Limibacter armeniacum: one gene and its partner. Each later gene encodes a partner of the first gene's protein in a complex. Links are inferred from orthologs where the notes say so. Each region holds a gene or a part of one and is shown in the gene's direction. Other genes may lie near its edges.

The links. The genes of interacting proteins can lie anywhere in the genome.
Region 2: the proteins of pheT (region 1) and pheS are in contact, whole or in part, in a crystal structure (PDB 6P24), measured with the Escherichia coli proteins. The link is inferred for Limibacter armeniacum from one-to-one orthologs.

What each region holds. Positions count from the first base shown.
Region 1 is NZ_JBAJNO010000009.1:1,864,849-1,873,170, reverse strand. What follows is about bases 2,605-5,672. They hold pheT (phenylalanine--tRNA ligase subunit beta), read left to right. Parts: upstream 2,605-2,965; coding sequence 2,966-5,380; downstream 5,381-5,672. Other genes in these bases: V6R21_RS25630 (hypothetical protein), read left to right, coding at 5,444-5,672; V6R21_RS25640 (GAF domain-containing protein), read left to right, coding at 2,605-2,724. Outside these bases: V6R21_RS25650 (hypothetical protein), read left to right, coding at 1-116; V6R21_RS25645 (chromosome segregation protein SMC), read right to left, coding at 191-1,108; more of V6R21_RS25640, read left to right, coding at 1,525-2,604; more of V6R21_RS25630, read left to right, coding at 5,673-5,992; V6R21_RS25625 (cell division protein ZapA), read left to right, coding at 6,243-6,542; rny (ribonuclease Y), read left to right, coding at 6,672-8,270.
Region 2 is NZ_JBAJNO010000009.1:2,733,655-2,738,945, forward strand. Bases 1-2,791 are described here. They hold pheS (phenylalanine--tRNA ligase subunit alpha), read left to right. Parts: upstream 1-781; coding sequence 782-1,801; downstream 1,802-2,791. Other genes in these bases: V6R21_RS29160 (phosphoribosyltransferase family protein), read left to right, coding at 74-580; V6R21_RS29170 (hypothetical protein), read left to right, coding at 2,007-2,791. Outside these bases: more of V6R21_RS29170, read left to right, coding at 2,792-3,227; V6R21_RS29175 (sugar 3,4-ketoisomerase), read right to left, coding at 3,261-3,695; DNA polymerase/3'-5' exonuclease PolX, read left to right, coding at 3,846-5,291.

The sequences.
Region 1 (8,322 bases):
AACTGAAAGAGATTTACTTGAAATACAAACCCTATATCAGGATAGACCTACTGATGTACTTCATAATGATTTTGACCATCATTATTTATGTGACAGTAGTATCCATGTCGAGATAAATAAAGGCATAAGAAAAGCCCCACACTTCATAGGAGGAAGTGTGGGGCTTTATTTCAGCCAGCTTTATGTGATGCTATTTCAGTATAAAGCTTCCTTCTCCCATTTTATGTCCACCACTGTATAGTTCGGCAGTGTATTTTCCTTTTTTGAGGTCTCCTTCTTTTGTGTAGTTGAAGATTACCTCCTGAGTAGAGTTGTCAAACAAGATTTCCTGCTTGGCAGTATAGAAAATCTCTTCTTCGTTATACTCAAACGTACCAGAGCCTGCTGAAACATTGTAAAGCGTAGCTCCTTCCGGCTCAATCAGTCTTAGCATGATTGACTTGGCACCAATTGGTGTAAGTGGGTTCGAGTCGATATTGAATCTGATGCGCAACTGATCCAGACGGCGTTCTTTGAACTCAGTGTCTTCTTTCACTCGACCACTCCTGCTAACCTGTTCAAACTTGAGGTTGATAGCTTTTAAAGCTGAAGCCACATTGATCTTTTTGCTCATGACTTGCTTTTCCTGCTTCAGGTTACTGACCTCATCTTTGAGAGTATTCTTTTCCTTTTTCAGTGAAATTGTCTGATCCAATAGAGTGGCATTCACATCGTTTAATCGGGCAATTTCAGCATCTTTATTTTTAAGTAAAGTCTCGTATACCTCTACCTTGTCTTTGATTTCCAAGTAGCGGTTTTGAGCTATATTTTTAGATGTTTTCAACTCCTGTTTTTCCTTCTCCAATTCTGCTTTGATAGCCAACAGTGAATCAACATTCTCATTCAGTTGTTGAAGTTCAAGGATTTTCTGATCCAACTGCGTTGATATAGAGTCAAGTTTTGCGTAGGTCGTAACCAATTCCAATTCCTTGTTCTCAAGCAGCTCTTGGTTTTTTTGGCTCGAACGGTGGTTCAGGTACCACTGCAAGCCATTGAGTAAAACCAGTATCACTATCAGGGCAAGCAAAAGGTTGGTTTTGTTATTTTGTTTTTGTTGTATTTCTGTCATATTTCTACTGTAGTTTATTGTACCCTTTGCGTTAGTTTTTTAGTTTATTGTAGCAAATATTCTTTTGAAGGCAAAGATATGTATTTCTGACCATAACAAATGAACCCTTTGCCATATAATCTTATGGTAAGGTTAGTCACAATATGTATATAAATTTGAGTGAAAACACTGTTTGTGAGTAACTAAAGCCTTATTTTCCTAATATTCATCTACTGAAACATTCATGCTTAATTGAAAACAGTTTTGAATTATTTGGATAATAAAATTCAATTTACGTCTAAAAGCGTAAAGGCATTCAAAAAATACCTCAATTTGTCTGAACTTATCTGAAAATACCTTCAAGTATCATCCCATTTCAAAATAATACTTTCCTGACAGCACTCATTGAAAGTGCTGAAGCCCATAATAACCCAATCATGAGTAACGGTGTACCATTCAGAATCATAAGTAGCGGAGAGCTTGATCGACTTCGCTTAGAAATATCACAGCAGGAGAAACAGTTGTCGGCGGTAGAAGAGTTTGTCCATAATATAGCTCAAAATGAATTTGAAGTTCCATTCAAAGGAGGTTCCTCAACGCCAATTGCAACAGTCCTAAACTCCATGAAAGAGAAGGTTCAATACATAATGTTGGCCGAAGAGAGAAGACAGTGGACTATTGAAGGGATATCAGGGTTTGATGCTATCACGCGTAATAATCAGTCGAATGTAAAAGACCTTTGTGATAAAGCTCTGTATTATATTGTCCGTTATTTGAAGGTTAATCAAGGGGGGCTGTTTGTTGTGTATGGAGAAGGTGAGGATGATATACACTTGGAACTACAGTCTTGTTATGCATATGAGCGAAAAAAGTACCGAGAGAAAAAGGTCTATCCGCAAGAGGGAATTGTAGGGCAGGTGTTTGTGGAAAAGTCGCCACTTTACATGACAGAGGTTCCTCAAAACTATGTGTTTATCACCTCAGGCTTAGGCAAGGCTACACCAAGTTGCATTTTTGTGGTTCCGATTACAGTTAATGATCAGGTATATGGTGTGTTGGAATTAGCATCTTTCAAAGAATTTGAGGCTTTTGAAAAAGAGTTTATCATGAAGATGTGTGAGAATTTTGGTAGTACATTGGCCTTTGTGAAAAAGGCTGAGCAAACCAATATGCTGTTGGAGGAAACACAACGGCAAACAAAAAAGATGTCCCTTCAGGAAGAGATGATGCGTAAGCACGTGGAAGAGTTGAGGCTAACACAAGAGGCTATGCTTAATAAGCAAAAAGAGGTTGAGAGTGCAAATGAAAAATTGCGTAGAAATGAAGAGGTACTGAAAAAGGCATATGAGTCATCCAAACAGACCGAAACACTTCTCAAGAAACAAAACAGGAAGCTGGAAGAACAGGAGGTGCTGCATCAGAAGCATATGGAAGAGGAGAAGGAAGGCAAGGCTCTTATGTTGAAAAAACAAGAAGAGCTTGAGTTGCTTGTCAGAAAAATGGAAAATCAGGAGATGGTCATGAAGATCGCATTGAAGACCGCTCGTCAGAGAGAAGAGAAGTATAGATCGACGATCAATGAGCAGGAAAAAGAAATCAAACGACTGAAAGAAGAACTGGATAAGTATCACTCATAATAAATTAAAGATCAAGATTGTGAGTGGACGTTAATGGAGCTTGGAATAGTCTAAAAATGGTGGTTGAACGACGCTGTACAGGAATAAATGTACAGATATCGTTTAGCCACCATTTTTGTTGTCAAACCTTTGACATTTTTGTCTTATTTTTGCCTTTTAGAAAAAATCAGGGCGCAATTGCGCTATTTTTATAATTTGATGTGTAATTGGAGCACATCTGAATAAAAGAGAAAAGGGAAAAATGAAAATATCACTTGATTGGCTGAAAGAGTTTATTAACATCAACGAGTCTGCCGAAGAGATTTCTCACCAACTGACTATGTCGGGCCTTGAAGTAGAAGGTATTGAGGAGTTTGAATCGATTAAGGGAGGACTCCAAGGGCTGGTCATTGGTGAAGTCCTTGAATGCGGTAAACACCCTGATGCAGACAAACTGAGCCTTACTAAGGTGGATACAGGTGCTGAGGAGCCTGTGCAGATTGTTTGTGGTGCACCGAATGTAGCAGCTGGACAGAAAGTAGTAGTAGCAACTGTAGGGGCTATGCTTTATCCAGGAGAGGGTGAGCCATTCAAAATCAAGAAAGGAAAAATCAGGGGAGAAGTATCATTGGGAATGATCTGTGCCGAAGATGAAATCGGTTTGGGTGCTTCGCATGATGGCATTATGGTATTGGATACCGATTTGCCAAACGGTACACCTGCTGCAGAATATTTTCAGATCAAATCTGATCAGGTCTTTGAAATAGGTCTAACACCAAACCGTATTGATGGCGCGTCTCATTATGGCGTAGCGCGTGATTTGAAGGTGTTATTGGATAGGGATATCAAATTCCCAGAAACGGATGATCTGAAAGTAGCTAACCTGTCTCGTACAATTACTGTTGAAGTTCAGGACGCCGAGGCTTGTCCAAGATATACAGGTCTGACGATTTCTGGTTTGAAAGTAGCAGAGTCTCCAACTTGGTTGAAAAACCGTTTGGAAGCTATTGGTTTAGCTCCAATTAACAATGTAGTGGATGCAACCAACTACATTCTTCATGGTTTGGGACAACCACTTCATGCCTTTGATGCAGATAAGGTGACTGGTGACAAGATTATTGTGAAGCGTGCAAACGCAGGACAGAAATTTGTGACACTGGATGAAGCAGAGCGTACTTTGACTGCTCAAGACCTGATGATCTGTAATACTGAAGAGCCAATGTGTATTGCAGGAGTATTCGGTGGTATTGCTTCGGGGGTTTCAGACCAAACAACTAGCATCTTCTTGGAAAGTGCCTACTTTGCTGCGGATGTGATCAGAAGTACTTCACAGCACCATTCCATCAAAACGGATTCATCATTCCGCTTTGAGCGTGGTACAGACCCTAACATGCCTGTAAGGGCATTGAAGGTAGCTGCTAAACTAATCACAGAGTTGGCTGGTGGAGAAGTGACTTCTGAGATTGTTGACATTTACCCAAACCCTGCTCAACCGTTTGAGGTTAGCGTAAAATATAAGCATGTTGACCGTTTGATCGGAAAGCATATTGAGCCTGCAAAAGTTCGTGAGATTCTTGAAGGTCTTGAAATGGAATTCTTGTCAGACTCAGAAGAAAGCTTCACAGTAGCAGTTCCTCCATACAGAGTAGACGTTACAAGAGAGGCAGATGTAATTGAGGAGATTCTACGTATCTACGGTTTCAATAACGTAGAACTGGCAGAGGACTTGTCTGCTGATTACTTGGCTCACTTCCCTAAAAAGGATAGCGACCTGCTGTTGAGTAAGCTGAAGTCAATGTTGGCGGCTACTGGTGCCAATGAGATCATGACAAACTCACTGACGTCAAGTGAATATGTGAAACTGGTCAATAGCATCCGTGACGAAGAAAACGTTCAAATCTTGAATGTACTAAGTGCAGATTTGGATGTAATGCGTCAATCATTGCTGTTTACAGGATTGGAGTCTATAGCACATAATATCAATAGACAGCAGCGTAACCTGAAAATGTTTGAGTACGGCAAGGTTTACCGCAAGGTAGAAGACAAGTACGAAGAAGATAACAGGCTGTCAATTTTTGTTACAGGTGATCAAAATGACGAAAGCTGGAGAAGAAAGACAGGCAAGTCTCAATTCCATGACCTTGTTTCATTGGTGGATCGTGTATTCCAATTCCTGAATATTAATAAGTTTGAGCAAGATTCAGTTGAGTCAGACCTGTTTGCTTATGGATTGTCATACAAGTCAGGAGACAAGGTGTTGGCTAACGTAGGAATGGTAAATCCTAAACTTCAGAAGAAAGCAGGGGTGAAGCAGACTGTTTTCTTTGCGGAGTTTGATTGGGATTTGTTAGTAAAACGCTATAAGCAGGATGTTACTTTCAAGGAAATTCCTAAATTCCCAGAAGTAAGAAGAGACCTTTCACTTGTTTTGGACGAGAATGTCACTTTTGCCTCTGTTAAAGGATTGGCATTGAAGGCTGAACGTAAGCTGCTTAAGCATGTCAATGTATTTGATGTGTATAAAGGAGAAAACTTGGGTGAAGGCAAAAAGTCTTATTCAGTAAGCTTTACGTTGCTGGATGAGCAAAAAACCTTGACTGATAAGGTGATCGACAAAACCATGCAAAGGCTGATTACAGCTTTTGAAAATGACTTGGGAGCGATCATCCGTAAATAAATTTCACTATGGCAAGCAGCAGGGATTCCTGCTGCTTGTTTGTTCGTTTTTCAGACTGTGATTATGAGCAAACTTTCGACTAACATTTCTGTACTGGAAACCAATATTCGCACATTGCTGCAAGAATTGACTGAAACCCGTGTTCATAATGAAAATAACATAAGGCAGCGTCAGCTAATGGAAACACAGTTGGCAGAGGCAATGGAGCAGCTGCAACAGATGCAAGCGCATAATGATGAGCTTCAGAGAATGTTGGATACCCGTACTGAACAGCTAAGTGACCTGAAACAAACATTTTGGGAGGTTAATGCGAAGTTGCAGGAGAAAGTAGCGATTGTTACAGCTTTGAATGAGGAGATAGAGGCGTTGCTTGAAAAAAGTCAGGAGAAGGAAAAACAAATTGAGGAACTTAAGCAGGCTTGTAGTGAAGCATCTTCTGTGAAACAAGAACTGGAGCTGCACCTTGAGCAGCAGGAGTACACACTCACCACTCAGGAAGTACAGATGAACCAACTGAAGGAAAAGCTTGAAAATCAACTGAAGCAGCTTGAGGAACTAGAATTTGAAAGAGATTTGTTGCAGGAAGAACTGACTAGTAATAAAGGCAATTGAGGAGGGGAAGTACCACTAAAATTGGATGTAGGATAGGTGAAATTTAAAGGTTCCGAGATATAAAATTGAAGAAAGAACAGGAACCCACTAAAAAATTATCTATTTTTCATATCAATTGAAATTTGCTAGAATTGTAACTAATCGGCAGAGGGGAAGCTTAAGGAAAAGTCGGTAAGTGAAAGTTAGTGGGGAATAGAAATGCTACTGGTATCATTTGTTGTAGGTATCAGTTAGAGTGCAAAATATTTCTATGAAAAGTCAGATTAAAATAAAAATATGTGAACGGGAATATACGTTGATTGCCGATGCTCAGGAAGAGAAACTCCTGAGGAAGGCTGCGTATACCTTGAACGAAAAAATTGAGCTGAAACGCAAACGTTTGGGCATTGCTAGTACTGCGGATCTCTTGGCCATGACTGCTTTCGATATTTTGGTTGAAAGTATGGGACGGGCTGAAGAGGAAGCCGAAGCAGTTGCAATGCTGAGCGGGCTGAACAGCCTGATTTTGTCTGGTCTGAATACCAGCGGACAGGAAAACCCAGAAATCTGAACTTGCCTACTTGCTTTTAAATATTGCTTCCTTAAGAATCTGTATAAAGCAAACTTACCCGAAGCCAGATTTTATAGATGGTAACCTTGCATTAAATATGATGCGAGGTATTTCAAAACTGGTGTAAACATGATGGAAGTTGTAGTAACAGCAGTAGTTGCCCTGATTATAGGGGTAGTTATTGGCAGATATTTACTGATGCTTGTGTTCAAGCAAATGGAGACGGATGCTCGTCAAAAAGCAGAGAGGCTTATCGAGGACGCTAAGAGTGATGCAGAAGCCAATAAGCGAAGCAAGATACTGGAGGCAAAGGAGAAATACCTGAAGATGAAGTCTGACTTTGATAGTGATGTTGCAAAGCGTAAAAACCAACTCAGTGTTAATGAAAACAGACTGAAACAGTACGAAAATAAACTGAAGCAGAACGAAGCGAAACTGAAGCAGAAGGAAGCTCAGCTGGCAAAGCAATCAGAGCAACTGAAGAAGCAGAATACAGAGTTGGAGGATCGTTTCAATGAAGTAGCAGATCAAAAGCAATTAGCTATAAAGGCAAAGGACGAGGCTGAAGTGTTGCGTCAGGAGCAGGTTTCCAAACTGGAAAAGATTGCAAACCTAAAAGCAGACGAAGCAAGAGAGCAGTTGGTAGAAGCGTTGCAGGACGAGGCACGTACCAAAGCATCAATCCATATTAAGAACATTATGGAAGAAGCAAAGCTTACTGCAACCAAAGAAGCTAAGAAAACGATCATTACGACAATTCAACGTACGGCTGCAGAGCATGCGATTGAAAACTGTGTATCAGTATTCAACCTTGAAAATGATGATTTGAAAGGTAAAATCATCGGTCGTGAAGGTAGAAATATCCGTGCACTGGAAGCCTCTACAGGAGTGGAGATTATTGTGGACGATACACCGGAAGCGATTATCATTTCTGGATTTGATCCTGTAAGAAGGGAAATCGCAAGAGTTTCACTTCAGCGTTTGGTAGCGGATGGACGTATTCACCCTGCAAGAATCGAGGAAGTAGTAACCAAGACTCGTAAGAGTATTGAAGAGGAAATCGTTGAGTTGGGTGAAAGAACAGTGATCGACCTAGGTATTCACGGATTGCACCCTGAGCTGATCAAGATGGTTGGTAGAATGCGTTTCCGTTCATCTTATGGTCAGAACCTGTTACAGCACTCACGTGAAGTAGCCAAGCTTGCAGCATCAATGGCTTCTGAGCTAGGGCTGAATGCAAAACAGGCTAAGCGTGCGGGACTATTGCATGATATTGGTAAAGTATGGCCAGAAGAGCCAGAAGTACCTCACGCAATCTTGGGTATGAACTTGGCAAAGAAATACGGAGAGCATCCTGATGTATGTAATGCGATTGGAGCTCACCATGATGAAGTCGAAATGACGACACTAATTTCTCCAATTGTTCAGGCATGTGATGCAATCAGTGGTTCTCGTCCTGGAGCTAGACGTGAGATGATGGAATCTTATATCAAGCGATTGAAGGATCTGGAGAGTATGGCACTTAGCTTTAAAGGAGTGAACAAGTGTTATGCAATGCAGGCGGGTCGTGAACTGAGAGTGATGGTGGATGCCGAGAATGTAACAGATACAGAAGCAAGCCAACTGTCATTTGAAGTAGCTGACAAGATCGAAAAGGAAATGCAATATCCTGGACAGATCAAGGTGACAGTTATCAGAGAGATGCGTTCTGTGAATTATGCGAAGTAATCAATACAGATAGAGTTATAAATTAAAAAAAGCTGACCATTTACTTGGTCAG
Region 2 (5,291 bases), 870 kb from region 1 along the record:
ACAACAAATAACTGAAACCAAAGCATTGTCGTACTTTGGTTTCGGTTGGTAATTATCAATACTAACTAAGACTATGACATCAGCAAACGTTATCCTGACACACAATCAGATAATCCAGAAGATACGTCGGATTGCTTTTGAAATTTATGAGCAAAACTTTGATGAAGCCGAAGTGGTTTTTGCAGGTATTGTAGGAACTGGGTATCGCATGGCGCAACTGTTGGAAGAGCAATACAGACAGGTGTCTACCATGAATACACAATTGGTAAAAGTGACTATTGACAAGAAGGCTCCTCTACAAACCTTTATAGAACTGGATTGTGAACTTGAGTCATTGGAAGGAAAGGTTATTGTAATGGTGGATGATGTATTGAATACAGGAAAAACCATTGCATACAGTATGAAGCCTTTCTTGAATATCCGTGTAAGTAAACTGCAAGTGGCCGTGATGGTAGACCGTAGTTACAGAAGGTTCCCTGTATTTGTTGATTACATGGGGTATGAGTTGTCAACTACAGTCAATGAACATGTAGAAGTACAACTGGATGATGAAAATAACTATCAGGTAACGCTTACCTAGGACTCAATTTTACAAAAAAGACATAAGAGCAAGTTGATAACCTTTCATCTTGGGGCTTAAATCTTTTGTCTGATGGTTTTGCTTTCTGAATTATGAAATGAAATCATTAAATTTGCTTCGTTTCATAAAAAATTGAACTTAAAGAAGTAGCAGGAGAACAGGATATTAGCTTGTTTCGATTGCTTAAAAATAATCATAACTATGCTTGAGCAGGTAGAAAAGATAGCGAAGGAAATAGAAAACACCGAAGTAAAGCTGAAAGAGGAACTGGAAGCTTTCCGTTTGAAATTTGTAAGCAACAAAGGTGTGATCGGAGAACTTTTTGGTAAGATGAAGGAAATTGAACCTGATCAGCGAAAAGAATTCGGTCAGCAAATCAATGCCTTGAAAAACGCTGCTCAAGCCAAGTTCAAGGAGTTGCAGGATACGTTCGAAAATCAGGCAATGCAGAACATCAAGCATGATGACTTGACGCTTCCAAGCATTCCAAACGAATTGGGTACGATCCATCCACTTACAAAAGTAAGAGAGGATATCATTAGAATCTTTGAAAGAATTGGCTTCAACCTTTCAGAGGGACCTGAAATCGAGGATGATTGGCACAACTTCTCAGCATTGAACTTCCCGCCGAACCACCCGGCAAGAGAAATGCAGGATACGTTCTTTGTAGAAAAAGATCCTGATATTGCTTTGCGTACACACACTTCGTCTGTACAGGTACGTGTAATGGAGAATCAAGAGCCTCCAATCAGAACACTATCACCAGGACGTGTATACCGTAACGAAACTATTTCGGCAAGAGCGCACTGTATGTTCCACCAGATTGAGGGACTTTATATCAATGAGAATGTAAGCTTCAAGGATATGAAGGATACATTGTACTACTTTGCCAAAGAGTTTTTCGGAGCAGATACAAAAATCCGTTTGCGTCCTTCTTACTTCCCATTTACTGAGCCAAGTGCTGAAATTGATATCAGCTGTTCAGTATGTCATGGCAAAGGCTGTAACATCTGTAAGTACTCAGGTTGGGTAGAAATTGGAGGTTGTGGTATGGTAGACCCTAACGTATTGAAAGCCTCAGGCATTGATCCTGAAAAATATACAGGTTTTGCATTTGGTATGGGAGTGGAGCGTATGGCACTTCTGAAATATGGAATTAACGACTTACGTCTGTTTACAGAGAATGATGTACGATTCTTACGTCAGTTCTCATCTATATAACGCAGATGAAAAACATAATAAAGAAGCCGGAGGATCAATAATCCTTCGGCTTTTTTATGTTTAAAGAGAAAGGAATCCTTTATAGTGAGTAATCAATCACTTAACCTTGTTCATAAAGTGTACATTTTATTAAATTGCCCCGCTAACCAAATTCCGGCTGCTGTACGGCTTCCGGATTTCGATGATAACATAAGTGACTTTTTGGATGAAACTTATTGAGATAACTAACAAAGAACTGATCAAGGAATTTCTGGAATTTCCAGTAAGACTGTACAAAGACGATCCTAACTATATACGTCCATTGGATAAAGATGTAGAATCGGTCTTTGACCTTGAACAGAATAAATTATTTAAAAGGGGTGGTAAGGCAATCAGATGGATACTTAAGAATGGTACAGGCAAGACAATAGGTAGAGTAGCTGCCTATATCAACCCAATGACAGTGAATAAGGATGAGTCATTGCCCACCGGAAGTATGGGATTTTTTGACTGTATCAATGACCAGCAAGCAGCGAATATGTTGTTTGATACCTGCAAGAACTGGCTAATGGAACAGGGAGTTGAAGCGATGGATGGTCCTGTTAATTTAGGAGACCGTGACAAATGGTGGGGGTGTTTGGCTGAAGGCTACACAGAACCTAACTACTGTATGCATTATAACTTTCCATACTATAATGACCTGTATCAGAACTATGGGTTTGGTGTATTCTTCAAACAATACACTTATCACCGTCTAGTACCAGATACATTGGATGAAAAGCTCATCAATAAAGGGGAGGTTATCTATAATAACCCTGATTATCACTTTGAACATATGAAGATCAGTAACCTGATGAAGTATGCAAAAGACTTTTCAGTGATATATACCAAGGCATGGACAAAGCATGAAGGTGTAAAGGGAATTGATGAGAAACAGGCTGCCAAGATTTTCAAAACGATGAAGCCTATCCTAGATGAAGAGATTGCATGGTTTGGATACTACAAAGACGAACCAGTAGCATTTTATCTTCAGATTCCTGAAATGAACCAGATTATTCGAAATATCAAGGATGGTAAGTTTGGGGTCTGGAATAAGCTGAAAATGTTTTACCATGTAAAAAGGAAGACGAGCAGAAAGCTTTTCGGACTTGTGTTTGGTGTAGTACCTGAGCATCAGCGTAAAGGAGTTGAAGCAGGAATTATTTTGGCCTACTCAAATTTCATTCAGGAAAAGCTGAAAAAGCAAGGGAAAGCAAGTGATGATCCAGCTTTTGTACACAAAGGCTATCATTACAATGAATTGGAGATGAACTGGATTGGAGACTTTAATCCTAAAATGATGCGAACAGCAGAGTTAATTGGTGGGAAAATCTTCAAGACACATATTACATACCGCAAACTCTTCGATGAAACGAGAGAGTTTAAGAGAATGACCATTATCGATTAAGGTAATACTGAATCAAGATATATGGCTGAGGGATTATCCTTCAGCCATTTGTTTTTCAGCAGTATAATAGGCTAACCACTTTTTCTGATTCATAAGGTAGTCAGATTTGTCATAAACAGTGGAAGCCATTACTAGAAGTACTGCACCGTTTGAATATCGGATAGTTCTCCATACAAAAGGAGGTAAGTAGAGTGCCTTTTGGGGATTGTCCAAAACAAAAGAGACGGTATTGCCTTCTGTGTTACTGGTTTCAACAGTAATACTGCCATTTACACAGACTAGTAATTCCTGAGTCGTTTTGTGGGCGTGGTTGCCACGCGTATGTGATTCGGGGGTATTATATGTCCAAAAAGTGCGCTTCACCTCAAACGGAATAAGTTCGTGATGTTCAGCAATAGTAACATAACCTGTTTCAGGCTCGCCTTTTTCGCAGAGTGAAATGATATAGGGCTGGTCAAATCCTTTCATACTTTCAATATATCAATAGATTGGCGAAGATAACGATTCTTTTATTACGGTCTTATCACACCCTGATGTCTAATATCTAATATCTTAAATGTACCTTTGTAAATAAGCAAAACTAATAGATTAACATACCCTTCTGAATACAAATAAACTATGGTTTCAAATAAAGAAATAGCAAAAGTTATCAAGTCAGCAGCTTCTTTGATGGAAGTACATGGTGCTAATGCTTTCAAAACGCGTGCATATTCCTCTGCCGTATTTAATATTGAAAAATCAGAAGAAGCATTGGGTGGAAAATCTTCTGATGAGCTTCAGGAATTGGGCTTTTCCAAAAGCATGGCAGAGAAAATTGTAGAAATATCTGGCACAGGATCGTTTGCTGATTTTGATAAACTATTGGAAGAAACTCCAGAAGGGGTTGTCAAAATGCTTGAGATCAAAGGTATTGGAGGTAAGAAAATTGCCACAATCTGGAAAGAACTTGAGATCGAAACCATAGAGGCTTTGGAGAAGGCTTGCCGTGAAAATAAGGTGCAGGCTTTAAAAGGATTTGGTGCCAAGACTGAACAGACAATTCTTGAGCAGATCCAATTTCTGGAAGAAAACAAAGGGAAGCTGTACTATGCTGAAGCTGAACCTTTAGCCCAAAGCTTTGTGGAATATTTGCAGCAGGCAGGTTTTTCATTAGTAGAGGCAAGCGGTGAAGTACGACGAAAGATGGAAATTGTAGAGACTCTTCAGTGGGTCGTGGCAACGGATGATTTTTCAAAACTTAAAAATGAATTGGTGAATATCCCTGATTGGGAATATCACGAGAAGGACTCAGGACCTAATGTTTGGAGAGGTGAGATTACGGATTTAGGAATGCCTGTTGAGGTGAAAATTGCCAAGGAACAGGATTTTGCTAAAACATTATTGCTTAATTCTTGCGATGGAAAACACCTTTCATTGGTTGGAGAAAAAGGAAAAATACTTTCTGAAATAGTGAGAACAACTTCCCAATCAAGTGAGGAGGCTTACTATGAAGTGGCTGGGTTGCCATTCTTTCCTCCTGAGATGAGAGATGGTTTTTTTGAAAGAGAATTACTCCAAAATGGAGGAGTACCTGAGCTGGTTAAGATGGAAGACTTGAAAGGAATCTTGCATAACCACTCTACTTACTCTGATGGAAAACACACATTAGAGGAAATGGCACGCCACTGTAAGGAGTTAGGTTATGATTACTTAGGTATTACGGATCACTCCAAATCAGCATTTTATGCTAATGGCTTGAATGAAGATCGTATTAGGCAACAACATGCTGAAATTGATGAACTGAACAAGCAACTGGCTCCATTTAAAATCTTTAAGGGGATTGAATCTGATATTTTGAATGATGGGAGTTTGGACTATTCAGATGATGTCTTGGCAAGCTTTGATTTTATCATAGCCTCAATTCATTCTAATCTGAAGATGGATAAAAAGAAGGCAACAGACCGATTACTTAAAGCTATTGCCAATCCATATACCACAATGCTGGGACATCCGACGGGAAGACTTTTATTAAAACGAGAAGGCTATCCAATAGATCATAAAATGGTAATAGATGCCTGTGCAGAA